Regions from separate parts of the Bacillus sp. Brlt_9 genome, predicted to be linked through region 2. Evidence: riboswitches for the same ligand, from Rfam matches in the RefSeq annotation. Region 2 holds a riboswitch; the other holds the start of a gene.

Region 1 (4,744 bases), on a different contig from region 2:
AAATGCAGCTGAAATAGCGAACGTTATTAATGAGAGATGGGAAATTAAAGGGGTAGATGCTGGTGCTGGACAAGGAAATGTTGTAAGTATTGCAAGGCAGGCAGCGGATGAACTAAATACAGTTGCGGTGATTACTGGAAAAGAAGATGTTGTTACAGATGGAGAGCGAACTATTCTTATTCGAAATGGTCACCCTATTTTAACGAAAGTTACGGGAACTGGGTGTTTACTAACTTCTGTAATAGGAGCATTTGTAGCAGTAGAAAAAGATTATGTAAAGGCAGCAGTAGCGGCATTAACATTTTATGGTGTAGCCGCGGAACTGGCAGCTGCTAAGACAGTAGAAAAGGGACCTGGTAGTTTCCAAATTGAATTTTTAAATCAGTTAGCGAATACGACTTCGGGTGATATAGAGAAGTATGGGAAGATTGAGGTTATATAGTAAGGAGGGAAAATAAATGTCGCGTATTTCAAAGGCAGAAATGTCTAAGTTATTATCAGTATATTTTATTATGGGAAGTAACAATTGTACGAAGGAGCCACTACAAGTATTGAGAGATGCACTTGAAGGTGGTATAACAATTTTTCAATTTCGTGAAAAGGGGGAAGGGGCTTTAACGGGAGAGAAACGTATTTGTTTCGCAAAAGAACTACAAGCAATTTGTAAGGAGTACGGTGTTCCATTCATCGTAAATGATGATGTGGAACTAGCTATCGAGTTAGATGCAGATGGCGTGCATGTTGGACAAGATGATGAAGGGATTACTTCTGTTCGTGAAAAAATGGGGGATAAAATTGTTGGTGTATCTACTCATACAATTGAAGAAGCACGCTGGGCAATTGAAAACGGAGCTGATTATTTAGGTGTTGGCCCTATTTTCCCAACAAGTACGAAAAAAGATACGAAAGCAGTGCAAGGAACGAAAGGTTTAGCTCATTTTAGAGAACAAGGAATTACAATACCAGTCGTCGGGATTGGTGGTATTACAATTGAAAATGCAACTTCAGTTATAGAAGCAGGTGCGGACGGTGTTTCAATTATTTCAGCAATTAGTTTAGCAGAATCTGCGTATGAAAGTACGAAGAAGCTAGCAGAGGAAGTAAGTAAGAGTTTGTAGACTTCGCACAAATAGTAAAGAACAGAATGGAAGAATGGACAGTTAAAAATATTTAAACAAACGTTTGATTAAAAAAGCACAAACCCTGTAAATTTGTAGGTTTGTGCTTTTTCTTTAAAACATAATTGATATTAAGAGCATTCCAATTCCGATAGAAGTGAATGTTGCGATTAGGCCTGGAATCATAAAGCTATGATTTAAAACATATTTACCAATGCCTGTTGTACCAGTGCGATCGAAGTTAATGGCAGCAACGATTGTTCCGTAGTTTGGAATGAAGAAATATCCATTTACTGCAGGGAACATCGCGATTAGTAGTGCTGGTGGAATACCGAGTGATAATCCAAGAGGCATTAAAGCGCGTACTGTTGCTGCTTGACTATATAGTAAAATAGATAGAATGAATAATGCGATGGCAAATAGCCATGGCGCACTTGTTACTAGGTGCTGAATTGATCCTTGAATCATATTTAAGTTTCCGTTAAAGAAAGTATCTCCCATCCAAGCGATCCCGAAAATAGCAACAACGGCTGTTGCCCCCGCTTTAAAGACGTTACCAGACACGATGCTTTCTACATTTGGTTTACAGAAAATAATAATAAGAGCTGCGATTGTTAACATAACCATTTCAATTGTGTTTGGCATGGAAAGACGGGCTAACTTCCCATCAACTATCCATCCTGGACGAAGTGCTTCAAATGAACCGAGAAGTACGACAAGAAAAGTTCCTATTAGGAAAAGGATAACTGATAATTTAGCGCCTTTTACACCAACAAATTCTTTTTTCTTTTCAATCTTAGGAATCATTCCTTCTTTTAATCGCTTTAAGTATTCAGGGTCTTCATTTAATTCTTTCCCCATTTTGCTAGCAACAAACGCAGCTATCATACAAGCGATGAAAGTAGAAGGGATACTTACTTTTAAAATATCTAATAAGGTGATTTTATAGTCAGCTAACATTGCTAAAAGTGCAACTGTTGCAGCTGATATAGGACTAGCTGTAATTGCTTGTTGGGAAGCAATTACGGCAATTGACATTGGTCGTTCCGGTCTAATCCCAGATTCGCGAGAGACTTCTGCGATAACAGGAAGTACAGAATAAGCAACATGACCAGTCCCTGCACAGAGTGTAAATAAATAAGTAACAATTGGAGCAAAGAATGTAATGCGTTTTGGATTTTTTCGTAATGCTTTCTCAGCTAGATGAACAAGGTAGTCCATTCCTCCAGCGGCTTGAAGTGCACCGGCAGCTGTAATTACTGCTAAAATCATAAGCATTACATCAATAGGAGGAGCTGTAGGTTGTAAGTGGAAGACGAAAACAAGTATTGCCATACCAACGCCACCCATTACTCCTAGACCAACTCCGCCTAGGCGTGCGCCAATAAAAATGCAGAGTAGTAACGTAAGAAATTGTAGCCAAAACATGATAAACTACCTCCGGAATTCATTAGTTAAGATATATTCGAATAATTTAATTTAAATGAAAATTAAAATAAATATTCAAAAAATCCTTGTGTTATATACATTTTTTATTATATAACACAAGAAATGTAACATTCACGTACTTTGTTAAATTATTTCGAAAAAATAATACATTAAAACTTTACATTTGCATCTCTAAATAGGTAGACATTTTAATTTTTATGTTGTAATCTTTGATAGAGAATAATTTAATTCTCATAGAACTCCCATATCGTTCAACTCGTTCAGCGAGAAAGGCAAACTGATGGAAACATTAGGACGCAAAACTACAGGAGCTAAGGCCGAAAGGCTACGCTAGCCAGTTACCGGACGGATAGGGTTGGTCTTGACCAATGCTTTTTCATTGGTCTTTTTTTTATTTGTAAACAAATGAGAAACCTTATCAGTTGTTGATAAGGTTTATATTTTAATAGTTTTCCTTTATATTAAGTTAATTAAGAAAGGTGATGTTGATGAAAAAATATTGGCACAAGCTATCATTTCTTCAAAAGAATGTATTGTTAACTGTGTTAGTTATTTTGACGCTTGTTGGTACTATGGGAGCGTTAAGTTTTAACATGTTTCAAAATAGTATGATGTCTATATTTGAAAGGCATTCTTTTGAAACAGGAGATACGGTATTACATAAATTAGATGAAGAAATAGTCAGAGATGTTACAAAAGACCCAGTGGCACAAAGAGAAAAGAGAGAGAAGTTAACAGAGAAATTAGATGAAGCAACGGAAGAATTGAATAGTGTTGGACAAACCTATATTGTTGGAGCAAAAGAAAATGAAAAAGGTGAGTTACTAATCGTCGATTTATCTACAGGGTTAGCAAATGTTGTTGAAGTAAGGCCGGGAGAATATTATAAACAACCAGATCTTTGGATGGAAGCATATGATAAAGTAATGAGCACGAAAAAAGCAAATATGACAGTAGTATATGAAGACGCATTAGGATCATGGGTAACGATATTAGAGCCAATTAAAGATGGAGACGGAAATATTGTGGCAATTGTTGCAGCCGATGTAGATGCCTCTATTGTTCCTAGTACAAAGGAAAAATTCATTATACAAGGTTTAATGTTTATTTGTATTTCTGTTTTAATTGCAACTGTTATTCAATTCTTAATCGTACGTAACGCACTTGCTCCATTGCGGGATTTACGTGAAGGATTGCGCAAAGTTGGTGAAGGTGATTTAAGTATTAAATTAGAGGAAAGACCAGATGATATTGGTATTATTAATGCGTATTTTAATAATACCATCGAGAAGTTTAAAGGAATTATAGATAAAGTGAAGCAGACCGCTGAACAGGTTTCCTCATCTTCAAAAGAATTGTCAGTGAGTACGAAAGAGAATAGCATGGCAGTTCAAGAAATCGTAAGTTCTATAGTTGAGTTAAGAGCGGGCGCTCAGTCACAAGAAACTGCAGTACCACAGTATTTAGGTATTGTATATGAAATGGAAGATAAGATGGAAGAGATAACGAATGCTGCAAAACAAATGACGAAAGAGTCTGAAGGTATAGAGCATCATTCAGGAAAAGGAAACGGTGTTACTAAACAGGCGATTAATCAAATGAATATAATACAAAATGCAGTACAAGATTTATCTTCTATCATTTATTCTTTGGAAGTGAGATCAAAAGAAATTAGTGATATTGTAACTGTAATTACAAGTATTTCAAATCAAACTAATTCGCTAGCTTTACATGCTACTATTGAAGCTTCACGTGCTGAGGAAACTGGAGACGGATTTGCTGTTGTGGCTGATGAAGTGCGTAAATTAGCAGAGCAGACGGAAGCATCAGCAAAAGATATAGCAAAATTAATAGGGGAAACACAAGCTGGAACGGAAGAAGCTGTTGTTTCAATGCAAAAAACTTCAAAAGAAGTAGAATCTGGAATTATACTTGTTGAAAGTAGTGGTGCTTTCTTTGAAAAAATTTCGAAATCAGCACAAACTGTTACCAATCAAGTTAGAGTTGTTTCTAGCAATTCAAGTGATATATTGCAAAATAGCCAAAATATTGTACGTGTTGTCAATGACCTATCACTTATCGCAAATAAGTATGCGAATAGTAGTAGTAATGTTGAAGAAAGCATGAAAGAACAGAAAATGTCTGTACAAGATATTGCTGAATTAGCCAGTTCTTTA
Region 2 (15,342 bases):
TCGTACCAATGGGAGTTGTTCCGCCAAACGTGGTGAATATTTCATCCATTCCTTGGATGCATTTTGAACATTTTTCATCTCATCAAGGAGCTATCAAAAATAATTTAACACCTATGATTACTAGTGGAAAGTACGAGAAAGTTGGTTCACAATTGTTAATGCCAGTGAATATTAAAGTTCATCATGCAACAGTAGATGGCTATCACGTATCGTTGTTTTTTGAAACACTGCAACGTGAAATGAACCGTTAACTTTTATTACTAAAGTCAATAAAAGCGTAGTATAAAAAGAGACGGAATTTCTACAAAGCTCTTTCTATAGGACATACCATTTTTTCTGCTAACTAATTTAATGAAAGAAGGATATAATATGAAAATTGATAGACCAAAAATTTCGCCAGAGTTATCTTTAAAGAATTTTCACGATATTTTTTATGAAGAAGATCCAACATTAGAAATGTGTGAAATTATCGATTCTACTTTTGAAAATGAATCTGTAGATAGAGTACGTTTATATAGTGCAGTGATAAAGAATTGTAAGTTCACGAATACAGACTTTAGCAATATCGATATTACAGATGTTTGTTTTGAGAACTGTGATTTATCAAATGTTAATTTAAGCAATTCTTCTGTTCACAGAGTCGAATTTAAAAACAGTAAATTAATTGGAGTCAATTTTACAGAATCTAGTTTAGGGAATGTTGAATTTGAAAATTCAATTTTGAATTTAGCCTCATTTGGAAATTCTAAGCTAGAAAAGATTATATTTAATGAAACTTCATTAAATAATACAGACTTTTTTGACTGTAAGCTAAAGAAAGTTGAATTTGATTCATGCAGCCTTGACGAAGCAAATTTTGATCAAACATCACTGAAAGGAATAGATATTAGTTCCTCTACTTTTGATACACTTACCGTTTCAGTGAACGATTTAAGGGGATGTAAAGTATCACCATATCAAGCTATTCAGTTTGCATCTTTATTGGGATTAATCATTAAAGATTAGTTAAAAAGAACGATTGAAAATGTAAAAAGGTATCCTCGTACTACTTAAAGGATACCTTTTTATTATCTCTATTTTGTTACTGTTTTGTATCATGTTCTTTTCAACAACTTAGTGCAATTCAACAATTGTACCATCTTCAAATACTTTAAATACGCCAGTAAATCCTGCTCCAGCTGCGCCTTCTATTTTATATGTCGTACGCACTCTAATTTGATAATATTTCTTTCCATTCTCTACTTGCGTATTCTCTAGCGTGTAATCATAGTCTTCTTTATATTCATTTTTGATATATTCTTTCGCTTTCTCAAACGTAAATGCATTTTGATTCTTTCCTGTCTCTACCTTTTTATTATTTTCTGTCGTTACGTTTTGAGTCTTATCTGCTTCTACTTTTTTATTATTTTCTGTCGTTACGTTTTGAGTTTTATCTGCTTCTACTTTTTTATTATTTTCTGTTGCTACCTTTTGATTCGTTACTACATTTGTTTTTTGTGCTTTCGCTGCTTCACTCTTTGCAGTTTTTTCTTCTTCATTCATTTTAGTAACTAATCCTACCGCTTTTTTATTATATTCTTCAAGGTTTTTGTTATCTTTTGTTTCTGCAACTAGCTTATTTAAGATCTCTTTCGCTTCTGCATAATTTTTCTTACTAATTAACTCTTCACTTTTCGTCAGTTGCTCACTATACTTCTTGTTTTGCTCTAAGATGGCTAGTAATGCTGTGCGTTCTTCCTTTGCTTGTTTTACAAGCGTAGCATTTCCATTCTTCATGTTCTCTACTTTTTCAAATGACTTGATTGATTCTTCTATCTTTGTTTCCTCTTTTAACTTCACTGCTTCAATCATTACTTTCGTTTGTTCTACAAGCATCGTTGCATCTGAATCGTCTTTTTTCTCATCTAGCGCTTTTTCAAATGACGATAAGGCATTTTTATATTCTTTATTCGTTAACGCGGTCTTCCCTTCATCCATTGCTTTGTCAAAATTTCCATTACTACATCCAGCTAACATTAAGAACGTAATTCCAATTACCATTAATAACTTTTTCATTTTTTCTCCTCCTATATATCCCCAAAACGATAAAGTGAAACTTTAATCAGTGGGGCGTTTCGTTCCTCCCCCACTGATTATTAGCCCTCACCAATCGGGCCTTTACGGGCAGTTGATTCCCACCTAACTTCTTTGCTTTCGCTGAATTTTGAGGTGGGGGTCTTACTGCCCGTTAAGGCGGGGTAACAGCATATGTATAAAAGTCTGTGTAGTAATTAGACTGAAAATAAAGATGTACTTTGTGTGTGGGAAAGGAAGTACATTTCATTTACTATCATTACTTAAAACTCCTAAATAGTTGGTAGTTGGTTTTCTTCTTCTTTTAAAGACAGAAAGGAATTTTAATAATGTGCGTAAAGCTCTCACCAGGCTCTTTACTACACACACTCTTATACACATAGAAAAACTATTTTTAGGTTGCTATTTTTTAGCTTTACATATTTTCGTAACATAAATAAAAACAAAAGAAAACAAAACGTAACATAAGTTACCGTTTGTAACTTTTATGTAACACAAATGTAACATAAGGGTTTTAAATATACAATAGTTTTTTTTACATTATTTTCCCCTATCTACATTTTAAGGTGCTAATACTGTACTAAAACGAGTTTCATCTCCCGTCTGCTATTGGACTATCATCCTTTGAGTACTTTAGGAAATAGACTTCTTTCCTAAAGTACTCAAATTAATTACAAAGATAACTCTTTTTTCATCCAAACATTGCGAAGGCCTTTAATCTTTTTACTTTCACATTACATACATATAGCTAAATTTTTTGATATAACTGCATTAAGGAAATAGGACGAACTTTGTCTTCCTTTTTGTTTTTATTTGTATCGAGTTCTTTTGCTAAACACCTTTTTATGTAAAAGAAAACAAAAAAAGGTATCCTCAAATACTTTGAGGATACCTTTTCACTTTTATTATCTCTGCTGTTTTCTACCTAATACGAGCAATCCAAAACTCATCATGATAAGAAGTGCTCCCATATATGGTTCCACAGGCATTTTCTGTCCTGTCTTCGGTAATTCTTTTTCAGGTTTTTCTGGATTCATCTTTTCTGGTTTTCCTGGATCTGGTGCTCCAGGTTTTTCTGGATTCGGTGTTCCAGGTTTCTCCGAATTTGGTGTTCCAGGTTTCTCTGGATCCGTTGTTTCTGGCTTCTCTGGATCCGTTGTTTCTGGTTTCTCTGGATCCGTTGTTTCTGGTTTCTCTGGATCCGTTGTTTCTGGTTTCTCTGGATCCGTTGTTTCTGGTTTCTCTGGATCTGTTGTTTCTGGTTTCTCTGGATCCGTTGTTTCTGGCTTCTCTGGATCTGTTGTTTCTGGTTTCTCTGGATCCGTTGTTTCTGGTTTCTCTGGATCCGTTGTTTCTGGTTTCTCTGGATCCGTTGTTTCTGGTTTCTCTGGATCCGTTGTTTCTGGTTTCTCTGGGCCTGGTGGTGCTAAAGAGGTCAGTTTGTTTAATACTTCTAATTGAACTGAGCTTATCATCCCTTTTGTAATTTCAAATGGAATTGGATTAGTTAATTTTTCATAACCTTTTGGTGCTTCTACTTCTACAAGTGTGTAGTTACCTACAGATAAGTCTGAGACTTTCGCTTTTCCTTCTTTATCTGTTGTTACTTTCGTTACTACTTTGCCCTTTTCGTCATGAACTTCAAACACTGCCCCTGATAATACATTCTTACTTTCAGCAGCCATTTTTGTAATTTCTACTGAGCCTTTGTCTAACTGCTCATTCTCTACTGTTAGTGATAAAACTTCTATCATACCTTTTTTGATTTCGAATGATACTGATTCTGTTAGTTTTTTGTAACCTGGTAAGCTTTCCGTTTCTACTAATTTGTATTTTCCTACTGATAGATCTGAAACTTTCGCTTTCCCTTCTTTATCTGTTGTTACTTTCGTTACTACTTTGCCTTTTTCATCCTGCACTTCAAAGACTACGCCTTCTAATGCTTTCTGACTATCTTTATCTACTTTTGTAATTTCTACTGAACCTTTATCTAACTGTTCATTCTCTACTTTTAGTGATAAGACTTCTGTCATACCTTTTTTAATTTCAAACGATACTGATTCTGTTAGTTTTTTGTAGCCTGGTAAATTTTCTACTTCTACTAATTTGTAACTCCCTACAGATAGGTCTGAAATGTTTGCTTTTCCTTCCTTATCTGTTGTCACTTTCATTACTACTTTTCCTTTTTCATCTTGCACTTCAAAGACTACGCCTTCTAATGCTTTCTGACTATCTTTATCTACTTTTGTAATTTCTACTGAACCTTTATCTAACTGTTCATTCTCTACTGTTAGTGATAAAACTTCTGTCATACCTTTTTTAATTTCAAACGATACTGGTTTCGCTAGTTTTTTATATCCTGGTAAGCTTTCTACCTCTACTAGCTTATATTTCCCTACTGATAAATCTGCAACGTTTGCTTTTCCTTCTTTATTTGTCGTTACTTTTGTTACTACTTTATCTTTTTCATCTTGCACTTCGAATGTTACGCCCGCTAATACTGCGCCACTTTCTTTGTCCACTTTTGTAATCTCTACTGAACCTTTATCTAACAGTTCGTTCTCTACTGTTAAAGCAAGAGGTTTTGTCATGCCTTTTTCAATTTGGAAAATAATCGGATCTACTAATTTTTTATATCCTTTTGGTGCCTTTACTTCTACTAACTTGTATGTGCCAACTGATAAATTAGTAACTTGTGCTTGACCTTTTTTATCTGTCGTTATTTTAGCGACTACTTGTCCTGCTTCATCTTGAATATCAAAGACTGCATCAGCTAAAGCACCCTTATTTTCTTTATCTACTTTTGTAATTTCTACATTTCCTGTATCCACTAATTCATTTTCGACTGTTAGCTTTAACGCTGTTACTCTACCCTTTTCAATTTCGAATGAAATTGGTTTTTCAAGTGGTTTGTATCCTGCTGGTGTTTCTACCTCCACCAACTCATACTTCCCGATAGATAAATCTGAAACGTTTGCTTTTCCTTCTTTATCTGTTGTTACTTTTTTAACTACTTTTCCTTTTGAATCACGTACTTCAAATACAACATTTTCTAATGGCACTTTACTATCTTTATCTATTTTTGTTATCTCTACATTCCCTGTATCCACCATTTCATTTTCTACTTTTAATGATAGAACTTCGGTCATGCCTTTTTTGATTTCAAATGATACTGGTTTTTCTAGCTTTTTATAACCTGGTAAACTTTCTACCTCTACTAATTCATACTTTCCTACAGGTAAATCTGAAACATTTGCTTTTCCATCTTTATCTGTCGTTACTTTTTTAACTTCATTACCCTTTTCATCTTGGACGATGAATGTTACTCCCGCTAGCGGTGCTTTATTATCTTTATCTACCTTTGTTATCTCTACATTTCCCGTATCTACCATTTCATTTTCTATTTTTAATGATAAGATCTCGGTCATGCCTTTTGTAATTTCAAACGATACCGGCTCTATTAATTTCTTATAACCTGGTAAACTTTCTTTTTCTACTAATTTATACTTTCCTACTGATAAATTAGCAATTGTTGCTTTTCCATCTTTATCTGTTGTTACTTCTTTTACTACTTTATCTTTTTCATCTCGTACTTCGAAAACTACGCCTTTTAATGCTTTCTGGCTGTCTTTATCTACTTTTGTAATTTCTACTGAACCTTTATCTAGCTGTTCATTCTCTACTTCCACTGATAGGACTTTCGTCATACCTTTTTTAATTTCAAATGATACTGGTTCTGTTAGTTTTTTGTAACCTGGTAAGCTTTCCGTTTCTACTAATTCATATTTTCCTACTGATAGATCTGAAACTTTCGCTTTCCCGTCTTTATCTGTTGTTACTTTTCTTACTACTTTTCCTTTTGAATCACGTACCTCAAATACAACATCTTTTAATGGTGCTTTACTATCTTTATCTACTTTTGTAATTTCTACTGAGCCTTTGTCTAACTGCTCATTTTCTATTTTTATTGATAAAGCTTTTGTCATACCTTTTTTAATTTCAAATGGTACTGGTTCTGTTAGCTTTTTGTAACCTGGTAAGCTTTTCGTCTCTACTAATTTGTACTTTCCTACTGATAGATCTGAAACGTTTGCTTTTCCATCTTTATCTGTTACTACTTTTCTTACTACTCCATCTTTCTCATCTTGGACTTCAAATTCGACACCGGCTAATACTGCCCCGTTTTCTTTGTCTACTTTTGTAATTTCTATATTACCTTTGTCTACCATTGCATTTTCCACTTGTATTGGGAATATGCCGTCCCCTGTTACGTTTACTTCGAACTCTGTTTCTTTTAATTGGTATCCTTCAGGCGCTTTCGTTTCTTTTAAAATATATTTTCCTGGTGCTAACGGTTTAGAGATTGCCTTACCATCTTTATCTGTAACAATATGTTCGATTACTACAGCGTCTTTTACTATATCAAACTCTGCATTTGCTAATGGTTTTTCACCATTTTCCGAATCAATTTTCTTTACTTCAATTTGACCCTTTTGCATAGTATTTTTAATTTCAATTGTTTTTGTTTCTCCAGCTTGAAGTGTAACCTCTACTGGACTTGTTAATTTTTGATATCCTTCTGGCGCTACTGTTTCATAAACTTTATACGTCCCAGGAGCTAAAGTTTGAGGTACTGAAAAACCTTTTTCGTCCGTTTTCAGTTTTGCAACAACTTCATCTGCACTATTTCGAACTTCAAATTCGGCACCTTTTAACCCTTTGTTCGGATTCTCAGAATCTATTTTATGAATCGATACTGTACCGTCTTTTGGGGCTTCAGGCGGCGTAACAGTTACTTCTTTTGATGTTAATGTTTCATCATCAAAATGTAATTCCGCTTTATTAGGAATCTTCTTATCTACGTAAGAAGATAAATCTGCATTAGCTTTAATTTTCGCCTTAATACCGAGGTTAATTACCTGGTCTTCATATGATTTATAGTCAAAATTCTCACCAAACGTAAATGTTACTTCACTTCTTTGTTTATCTATATTTAACGTTCCTTTAGAAGTAATATCTTGGCCATTTTGATCATACACTTTTGCCTCTAATACTTCTAAGACATCTTCTAAATCATCACTAATTATCATTGACGTATAATTAGGCGGTTCTTTCGGTATATGTGTACCAACTTGGTATTGAATAGCTTGATCGATTTGTGTTAACTGCTGATTCTCTACAAGTTTACCATTCTCATCAACTATATTTTTTTCAATGCTAGGTGGATTATCGTCACCTGAACCGGTTCCTCCCCCACCACTTACGAATACTTCTCCAACTTTTTCTTCAGTTACAATATTTTTACCTTCTAATTTCACAGTATTTTTATGAGGCTTTGCAGCAGGATTAGTAATTTTTGTTTTGTATCTTAAAATATAACCTTTTGAACTGTCCGGAAATTCAATTGTAAATCCAGCTTTCGTTGCATTAATTTTAATTTTAGATAAATCTGCTGGCTTAATATTTGTTGCTGCATAGCCATCTTCAAAGACAGCCTCTTCTAATACTAAACTATCTGTAATTAATTCATGCCCAGGTCCCAATGTGTCTGTTAATTTAAGATCTTGCATTTCTGTTCCAGTTGCATTTACATATACAAGCCAATCAGCAATGGACGGATCTTCTTGATTATAAGAACCCCATTTCAATAAATTATCTGTATTGGGCTGCGGCTTCGGTCTCTCTGTCGTATTATTTACACTTACTTCTTTATTTACGATTTGACCATCCACGTTAAATTCTAATGGGATTTTTTTAACACCATCATATGCTTCTAGACCAAAGTAGAATTCCACGAATAAAGAACCTTTAACGTTATTCTTTCCTTCTACGTAATCACCCATCGTACATGTCAATACACCCTTTTTCATCTCACATGTACCAACTATTTTCCCTTCAGCATCTTTTAAAGGAAAACTCATATTCATAAGGTCTTTTCGAAACTCTTTTGGCATATCAATTGTGAATTGATCTCCACTTTTTATTTTTTCTTTAGCTGACCACTTCACTTCTACTTTCATGCCATCCGAGGCTTGATATGGTTCAGATGTCGTGCCATCAGTACGGGAAACATTAATTTCATCCACTGGACTTTTCATCACAGCAGCTTGAATAACTGGGGCCCACACATTTAGCACTGAAAATAATACTAGAAAAACTAATGAAACCATTGAAATATGTCTTTTATTACTTTTCATTTGTATAATTCCCTCCTATTTTTTATATTTATACAACAAAAAAAGACCGTCCGGTTGCATCAAAAATGTGCAACCAGACGATCTTAGTAACCAATATGTATTACCGTAGACTCTAAGCTTTGCGACCTATCCTTTCGAATAGTGTGCTAAAAATATCTTTTATTCTTTTTTTGTTTCATTTTCCTCTTAACCCAAATATTACTATACCGTCTGGACGGTTATAATTCAACACTTTGTATAATTGTTCTATTTTTCTAACAAAAAAAATAATTCACCACTACATTAAATAAGTAATGGTGAATTATATAGTTCGTATATACTATTTATATGAATTATTAATAAGAACTTGAATCACTTTTTCTCTTAATTCGGGGCTTAGTCTCCCAACCCCTAAATATTCCGAATACCATAATCCATCTGCTGCTAATCTAATAATTGTGGCACAAACCGAATCTATCTCATCATTTTCTATTTTATGTTGCAGTTGCTGAAATGATTGTTGTAACGGTTCAAGTAATTCAGGTTTTAGCATTAATGCTGCCATCATACTACTCCCCAGCTCTTCTACTCTTCTCTCATTACTTAATCTTTCCTCTACAAAAGAACGTACCCACCTTCCTTTCTTCTCTAAGTCTTCCGCTACTTTATTGTGAATAGCGTCTTGACACTCCTCCGTCCCTTTGAGTATCATACCCTCTATTAAAGCTTCTTTAGTTGAAAAGTGATACAACAATCCACCTTTACTTATCCCCGCCTCTTTTGCTACCGCTTCTAAGGTTAATTTAACAACCCCTTTACATTGGACAATTTGAGAAGCAGCTGCTAAAATCTTTTGCCGTGTTATACTTATACTCATTCCTTTTTAAAACCCCATTTCTACTAAATTTATATAAATACGTATCTTATTTTTAATATCGCTGAGTAATAATAGACATTTTCTTAATACAACAAAAGCTTCATCGCCTTTGAATTGTTCGTTGCTTCTTCTATTAAAAATTTCCATATCATTCAATATGATAACATTAAATATACAAAGTTGACTATACATCTATACTTTTATGTTCGTTGAAAATATATCCATAAACACGAAATGTATAAAAATTGATTATCCTTATATATCTAATCTATAATTTAAAGAGGTTTATATTTTCATAAAAATAAAGTGAAATTTTATAAGGATGATTCCATTGAAAAAATTTTCTATTAGTTATTTAATATGCTTACTGGTTTTTTCTATCATTGTGAACGTTTTACAGTATACACGCGTTCCAAATTATGCAGATTCATGGGGGCCGATTTGGGTATCTATTATTATGTTTTCAATTCTTGGAAGCATCCCTGTTCTTATCGGTTGTTTAATAGGTGAATTTTGTTATAGAAAAATAAAAGGAAGTCACGAATTAAAAATTGGTATTCCTTTATTTACATTGTTAGGTATTTCCTACAATCATTTCTTCTTTATGTGGTTTAACAACAGAGATTTTCTATCCTTTTATTTAGAAGCTTTTCTGGAAACAGGCCTTCCTATTACTGTATCATCTTTACTGTTTTATCTTGTAAGACGGCGTTAATTCTTTATTCACTACATAAAAAAATGTTATTACTCCTGTTTACATCGAGTAATAACATTTTTATTTCAAGCTATTTAACAAATTTGCTTCCAACTAGCATCCTTCACATCTTCACTAGTCGGCTTTCTAACTGATTTCACAAAACATTCATCACAAGCACCAAATGCAATGAAGTTTTTCTGTGCTTGTCTTAACGAGACTTCATTTGCCCCGCCTTCATAGTCAGGGTCATTAAACTGAACCCCATCATCTTCCCAATAACATATGCTGCAAATTTCATATGTACCCGGCGGTTCTTCTTCTATTGTTCTATACCCGCAGCATGGACATGTATATTTCATTCTGTCACTCCATCATTCATTTATTTTTTCTCCCATATATTCCGGCCCATAAAGAATGTACCAGCGCAAATCATAGTTATTACCATGAAAGTAGTATTAGAATCTTCATATGTAGTTGGAATTCCAACCGTTACGGAAACAATAGTAAAAGCTAAAAGTAAATATAATAATAAAGATATAATATAGCTTAGTTTAAATCGTAAAATGATAAATCTAAACAATAGTTCACCAAGTAGACAGCCACCTAAAATGATAGGTACTCCAAAATACAATGTAAGGACTCCCATTTGCGCAGTAGATTGAATTATTTTACCAAGTAAGTTCGGCGAAACCAGCTCACTATTGTTTCCCATCCTATCATATAAATCAAGTGCCGTTGCTGAAATAAAGAAACTTAATATAGAAAATGAATACGGTATTAAAAATTTGCTCACTCTCATTCACCTCGCTTTTCCTTCCACATATATTATTCATTATTTTCACATTAAAAAATAGCCCTCTATGCTAAAACATAGAGGGCGGAATTCTATACCTTATCCTGAAGTAATCCCCGTAAACAGAACATCTAAAATATCTTTGCCCTATATTCTTTAGGGGCCAGGTGGTTATTAGAAATTAGTATCTTCTTTTTTATAATATTCTTTTGAAATCTCTTCATAAAATGCAGCTGATGTCGTGTAGAAATATGGTACTAACCATAAGAAACCGATTCCTAAAGTAAGAATACTTAAAATGAACCAACCTAAGAAGCTTAAGCATAGTAAAAAGTAATCCATTTTATGTCCATTCATCATACGACGACTTTCAGTAATCGCTTGATTCGCTGTATATTCTGGGTGATCATTCAAAATAAAATATGTCATAGAATAAGAAAATGATTTAATAATACCTGGAATAATAAGAAGTAATGTCCATAGAATTAAGTACACATTCATTAGTAAATATGTTAAAAACGATTTCATAAACTTACTTCCATCGTTAAACCATCTAAATATATGACCAATACGAGCATTAGTCCCACGAATTACATTTAAAACAAAATAAGAAGCACCCACTGTTAACGGACCGATAATAAACATTGCAATAATAGTTACCGTAAGCGACTCATTTGCTTCTTCCCAGCCCCAAAACATCGAGAAAATACCTGTGGTTAGCATTTCAACAGCCCCAATAAGGATTCCGACTAATAAGGTTGCCCCTACCGCTAATCCCCATTTTCCTTTTAATGCATCAAGTGCTTCTCTTTTTAACTGACTTATCATATATAGCCTCCTAATATTTTTTCTATATTAGTATACCATTTATATCAAAAATTCCACAGATTTCCCTGAAATAGAAGTATACTACTTTTTTGATATATGTGCGCTGTAGCTATACTAATATATGGATTAAGCCCCTCATTTTCCTATAATAAAAAAAGCCTGCCTTTCATAATAGGCAAGCTTTTTCAAGTTAATCCTCACTTAATTCCTTCTTATACCAATCCTGCATTCTCCCCGCATCTTCTACTCTCGTATGCTCTAATTTATAATTCGATGATGCGTTAGAGAACTTATACGTACATAAACTTGCACGGCGCTGGAAATAGGATTGTGTCTTTTCCATTGATTGGACGTGTCTTCTTCTAACAAGTCCTGTATATTTTCCGACGCTGCGATATACAAGCGTAATTTGCTCTCCGTTTACACTGTAACCATTTGTTTTAAATGTTGCGTATCCAAGTATAAAGATGAGAATCGCGAGCGGAATTAATGCCCACATGATGAAGTACTTTTCAGAGTATATACTTATTCCAATAAGCGGGATTGCTAGCATTGCGAAGAATATAAAACTATCAATTAAGTAACGACGCAATGCTGATTTTGGTAATGAAATAATGTTTGTATTCAGTTCGTATGGTAATTGTAAATGTGCGAGTAACTGTTGTACACGATCTTTTCGAATGATAGGATGCAGTGTAACTTTTTCTTTTTCGTCACCCAGTCCTTTACTTTGAATGACTTCTACTTGCACAGCGCAATAACCGAATGGCTGACGTAAAATACTTTCTTTTATCGTAATACCTTGAATACGGTGCAATTTTAGGACGAGTTCTTTTTTCTCAAGTAATCCTTGCGAAATGCGGACTTCATCATTCCTTCGATTCACCGTGAAATCTCCATGTTTTAGCGCATAACCGATTGTCGATATAATCCACGAAAGGACAATCAAAATGGCTACCATGAAAATCAAGCCATATATATCGTGGTCCATTACATACGACTTTACGCCATTCTCGATCCATTTCGGAATGTACTCATCTACTTGATGATATACGAAAAAGATTAATGAGAATAATAGTCCAAACTGACCAGATGTAACAGATGCTAGTAAAATTTCTTTCCAAGTTAATTTATATTCTGTCGATTGTTTCTCTTCTGTAACGATTTGTTTTTCTTCTGTATTTTCTACTGCTTCGTCTAACGTTTCTTCTGCTTTCACTTCTGGAGTTGGCTCATTTAGCAAAGTAATAAGCTCTGTTGCCTCTTCTACTGTAATACCAGCTAAGCTAACTTCTGCATCGTCGCCCCCACCAGCTGTTTCGATTTGAATTTTCTTTAAGCCAAGAATTTGATATAACACGTTAGAACTTGTATTAATTGTTTGCACACGTTCTTTATTTAAGTAGCTCTCCTTCTTCACAAAGAGCCCTTGTTTCACATGTAATACGTTATTTTCAACCCAATACGTTGTGTAATACCATTTTTCAAACGCTGAAAAGACGGTGAGTAAACCGAATGCAGCGGGAATTAAATACCAAAACGGGAATTTTCCGTTTAAACTAAACATGAAAATAATGAGTGGTACAAAGTCTGTTATTTTCAACTCTAATAACATCGTGATCGGATGCTGCCTCTTATACATCCTCATCACTCACTTTCGCCAATTCTGCGATTTTCGTTTTCAACATTTCTGCTTCATACATCGTTAAGCCTGGGATGCTGTGAGAAGTTGCCGCTGTAGAAATATGTAATTCTGCTAAACCATATTTTCTCATAATCGGTCCTTGTTCAATCGTCACGTGCTGTACACGAATCATCGGTACTAATACGCGCTTTACGACGAAAAGACCGTGCTGAATTTCAAGTTCTTCTTCATTTAGTTGGTAGCTGTAATAACGTTGACGTAGTTTTGGGAATAAGAAGTACGAAAATGGCGCGAATGCAACTGTTAGCCCAATCATCACATACAAAATCCATGCCCACCAATCAAACTTTATCATGAGGAAAAGGTAAGCTAAAATGACGAGAATACCGATCCCTTCTTCAATTACAGCACGAACTTTCCACACCTTGACCATGTCAGGATGAATTTCATTTTTCAATGGATCCATGTAACCACTCCAAATCTAGTAATCTAATATATGAATAGTCTCAATCTATATTTTACATAACTTTACAGAAAATTGTAATTTAATCTTCTTTCTTCTCCGGAATAAAATATCCGAACCAAAGTAGCCAAATGAAACCTATTAGTTTCATCCAACTTCCATCCGCTTGAAAAACTTCAATCATACCTGGAATTTTATACACTCCAATAAATCCAAGAAAACCGAGCCACCAGTTTTTTTTCATTTTCACTTTTATTCCTCCTTCATGACGTTTTTCACATTTCGAATCCAAATTTCTTTATACTTTAACTGGAATCCCATGAGCATGTAATTACTCATATTATCGATCACAAGCGCTAGCGTATGAGCGTTTTCTTCCGTTGCATCTTGTGACACAACGCCTAGTCCCGCGCCTTTCTTCAATAGATCGTGGAAACCATTTAAAAACTCTTCTTGTATTTCAAATAAGCGTTTCTGATACTTTTCATTTCGCGCCGCAGTTACGATAAATTCATTTATGACACGTAGTATTCCTTCTTGTCCTTCATACTCAGAGAGCATATGTAAACCATCTGCGATTAACTTTTCTGCAAAATTTCCTCTTGTATATTGCTCTTTATCAAAATAACTCACGAAATGATATCCAGAAAAAACTTCTTCAAATAAAAAGTCCACTAACGCTTCTTTAGAAGAAAAATGATAATAAATAGCCGGTTTTGAAATACCTACCTCTTTCGCAATCATGGAAAGGCTCATCTTCTCAATGCCGTGCTCTGCCATGAGTTTAAATGATGCCTCGACAATGTTTTGCGATGTTTGTAAATTCTTTGTCATACTGTACCTCACTTATTTTTACTTACCGGTCGGTAAATAAATTGTAAAATAAAAAATCATCGTTTGCAAGTTTGATTCAAACCTGTATATTACTTTTTCAATCTACATTACGGATCTAGGATCATATTCCTTAATAATGACTACAATAATCTTGAATCCAGTTAAACTACAAAAAGCACCTTTGTGAGTGCTTCTTGTAATTTAATATTTAGGACCCATATAATCATAGCTTTGGTCCAGCGCTTTTAATAAATCAATCGCACCCTTTAACTCTCTTTTATCAGACTCTAATTCTTCCATCCTTCTTTCGATATCTTTTTTAAAAGATTCTAAATGGCTAATGGCTTTTTTCCCTACTCCAAGTTGCGACCAGCTTGAAAGAAGTAAATTATGTACATTACTTACAACTCTTTTATTATGATTTAAGTCTTGAATCATATGGTCAAATTGTTGTAAAGCTTGGTTCAATGCTTCTTCATTTAAGTAAATTCTCGGCATCTTAATCTTCTCCCTTAATATTGTTGATCCGTCTTCTTATAATCATCGGCTTTCTTCTCAATAAAATCTGAAATTTCCGTCGCTGTTCGTATGTACCAAAAACTTAAATGCTCTACATGTGCACGTATATTATTTACTTTAGCTTCTACCCGTCTACTTTCAGCCGTTTCTAATAATGTCATCATATTAGAAATTAACCTCGGTACTCTATCTTGAAATTCTTGTGCGTTTCGCTTCATATCTCTTACAGCTTGTTCTAAATTCTCTACCACTACACGAATCTCTCCCCCGCCTAATAACGCGCCTGGTGAATCATAAACTCTTTCATTCGTGTCTACATTTAACAAGTATTTATTGGATAAAGACCCATTCTCTCCAAACCGGAAGTTTTGATCTGTTTGATAATGATAACCAGGGCCACTTATCGAATTTAAAAATCGAGTAACCTCCATCCCAAG

Evidence for each region. Region 2 has a riboswitch for cyclic di-GMP ahead of VF726_RS22035 (SpaA isopeptide-forming pilin-related protein). Riboswitches for the same ligand answer to the same signal wherever they lie in the genome.
Region 1: it holds a riboswitch for cyclic di-GMP, as region 2 does, so the genes downstream of both, VF726_RS24875 (methyl-accepting chemotaxis protein) here and VF726_RS22035 (SpaA isopeptide-forming pilin-related protein) in region 2, are expected to answer to the same signal.

Annotation. Positions count from the first base shown of each region.
Region 1 covers NZ_JAYJLO010000008.1:102,668-107,411, forward strand. Annotated here, with positions in the region: gene thiM (hydroxyethylthiazole kinase) at 1-442, shown strand, start outside; gene thiE (thiamine phosphate synthase) at 459-1,118, shown strand; gene VF726_RS24870 (anaerobic C4-dicarboxylate transporter family protein) at 1,233-2,546, opposite strand; cyclic di-GMP riboswitch class I at 2,829-2,913, shown strand; gene VF726_RS24875 (methyl-accepting chemotaxis protein) at 3,056-4,744, shown strand, end outside.
Region 2 covers NZ_JAYJLO010000006.1:34,843-50,184, forward strand. Annotated here, with positions in the region: gene VF726_RS22020 (CatA-like O-acetyltransferase) at 1-251, shown strand, start outside; gene VF726_RS22025 (pentapeptide repeat-containing protein) at 370-1,005, shown strand; gene VF726_RS22030 (hypothetical protein) at 1,114-2,055, opposite strand; gene VF726_RS22035 (SpaA isopeptide-forming pilin-related protein) at 2,979-8,276, opposite strand; cyclic di-GMP riboswitch class I at 8,336-8,428, opposite strand; gene VF726_RS22040 (TetR/AcrR family transcriptional regulator) at 8,590-9,126, opposite strand; gene VF726_RS22045 (hypothetical protein) at 9,458-9,841, shown strand; gene VF726_RS22050 (CPCC family cysteine-rich protein) at 9,916-10,182, opposite strand; gene VF726_RS22055 (hypothetical protein) at 10,203-10,622, opposite strand; gene VF726_RS22060 (DUF975 family protein) at 10,791-11,444, opposite strand; gene VF726_RS22065 (PH domain-containing protein) at 11,635-13,086, opposite strand; gene VF726_RS22070 (PH domain-containing protein) at 13,079-13,555, opposite strand; gene VF726_RS22075 (hypothetical protein) at 13,635-13,802, opposite strand; gene VF726_RS22080 (TetR/AcrR family transcriptional regulator) at 13,805-14,386, opposite strand; gene VF726_RS22085 (hypothetical protein) at 14,588-14,884, opposite strand; gene VF726_RS22090 (lipase family protein) at 14,899-15,342, opposite strand, start outside.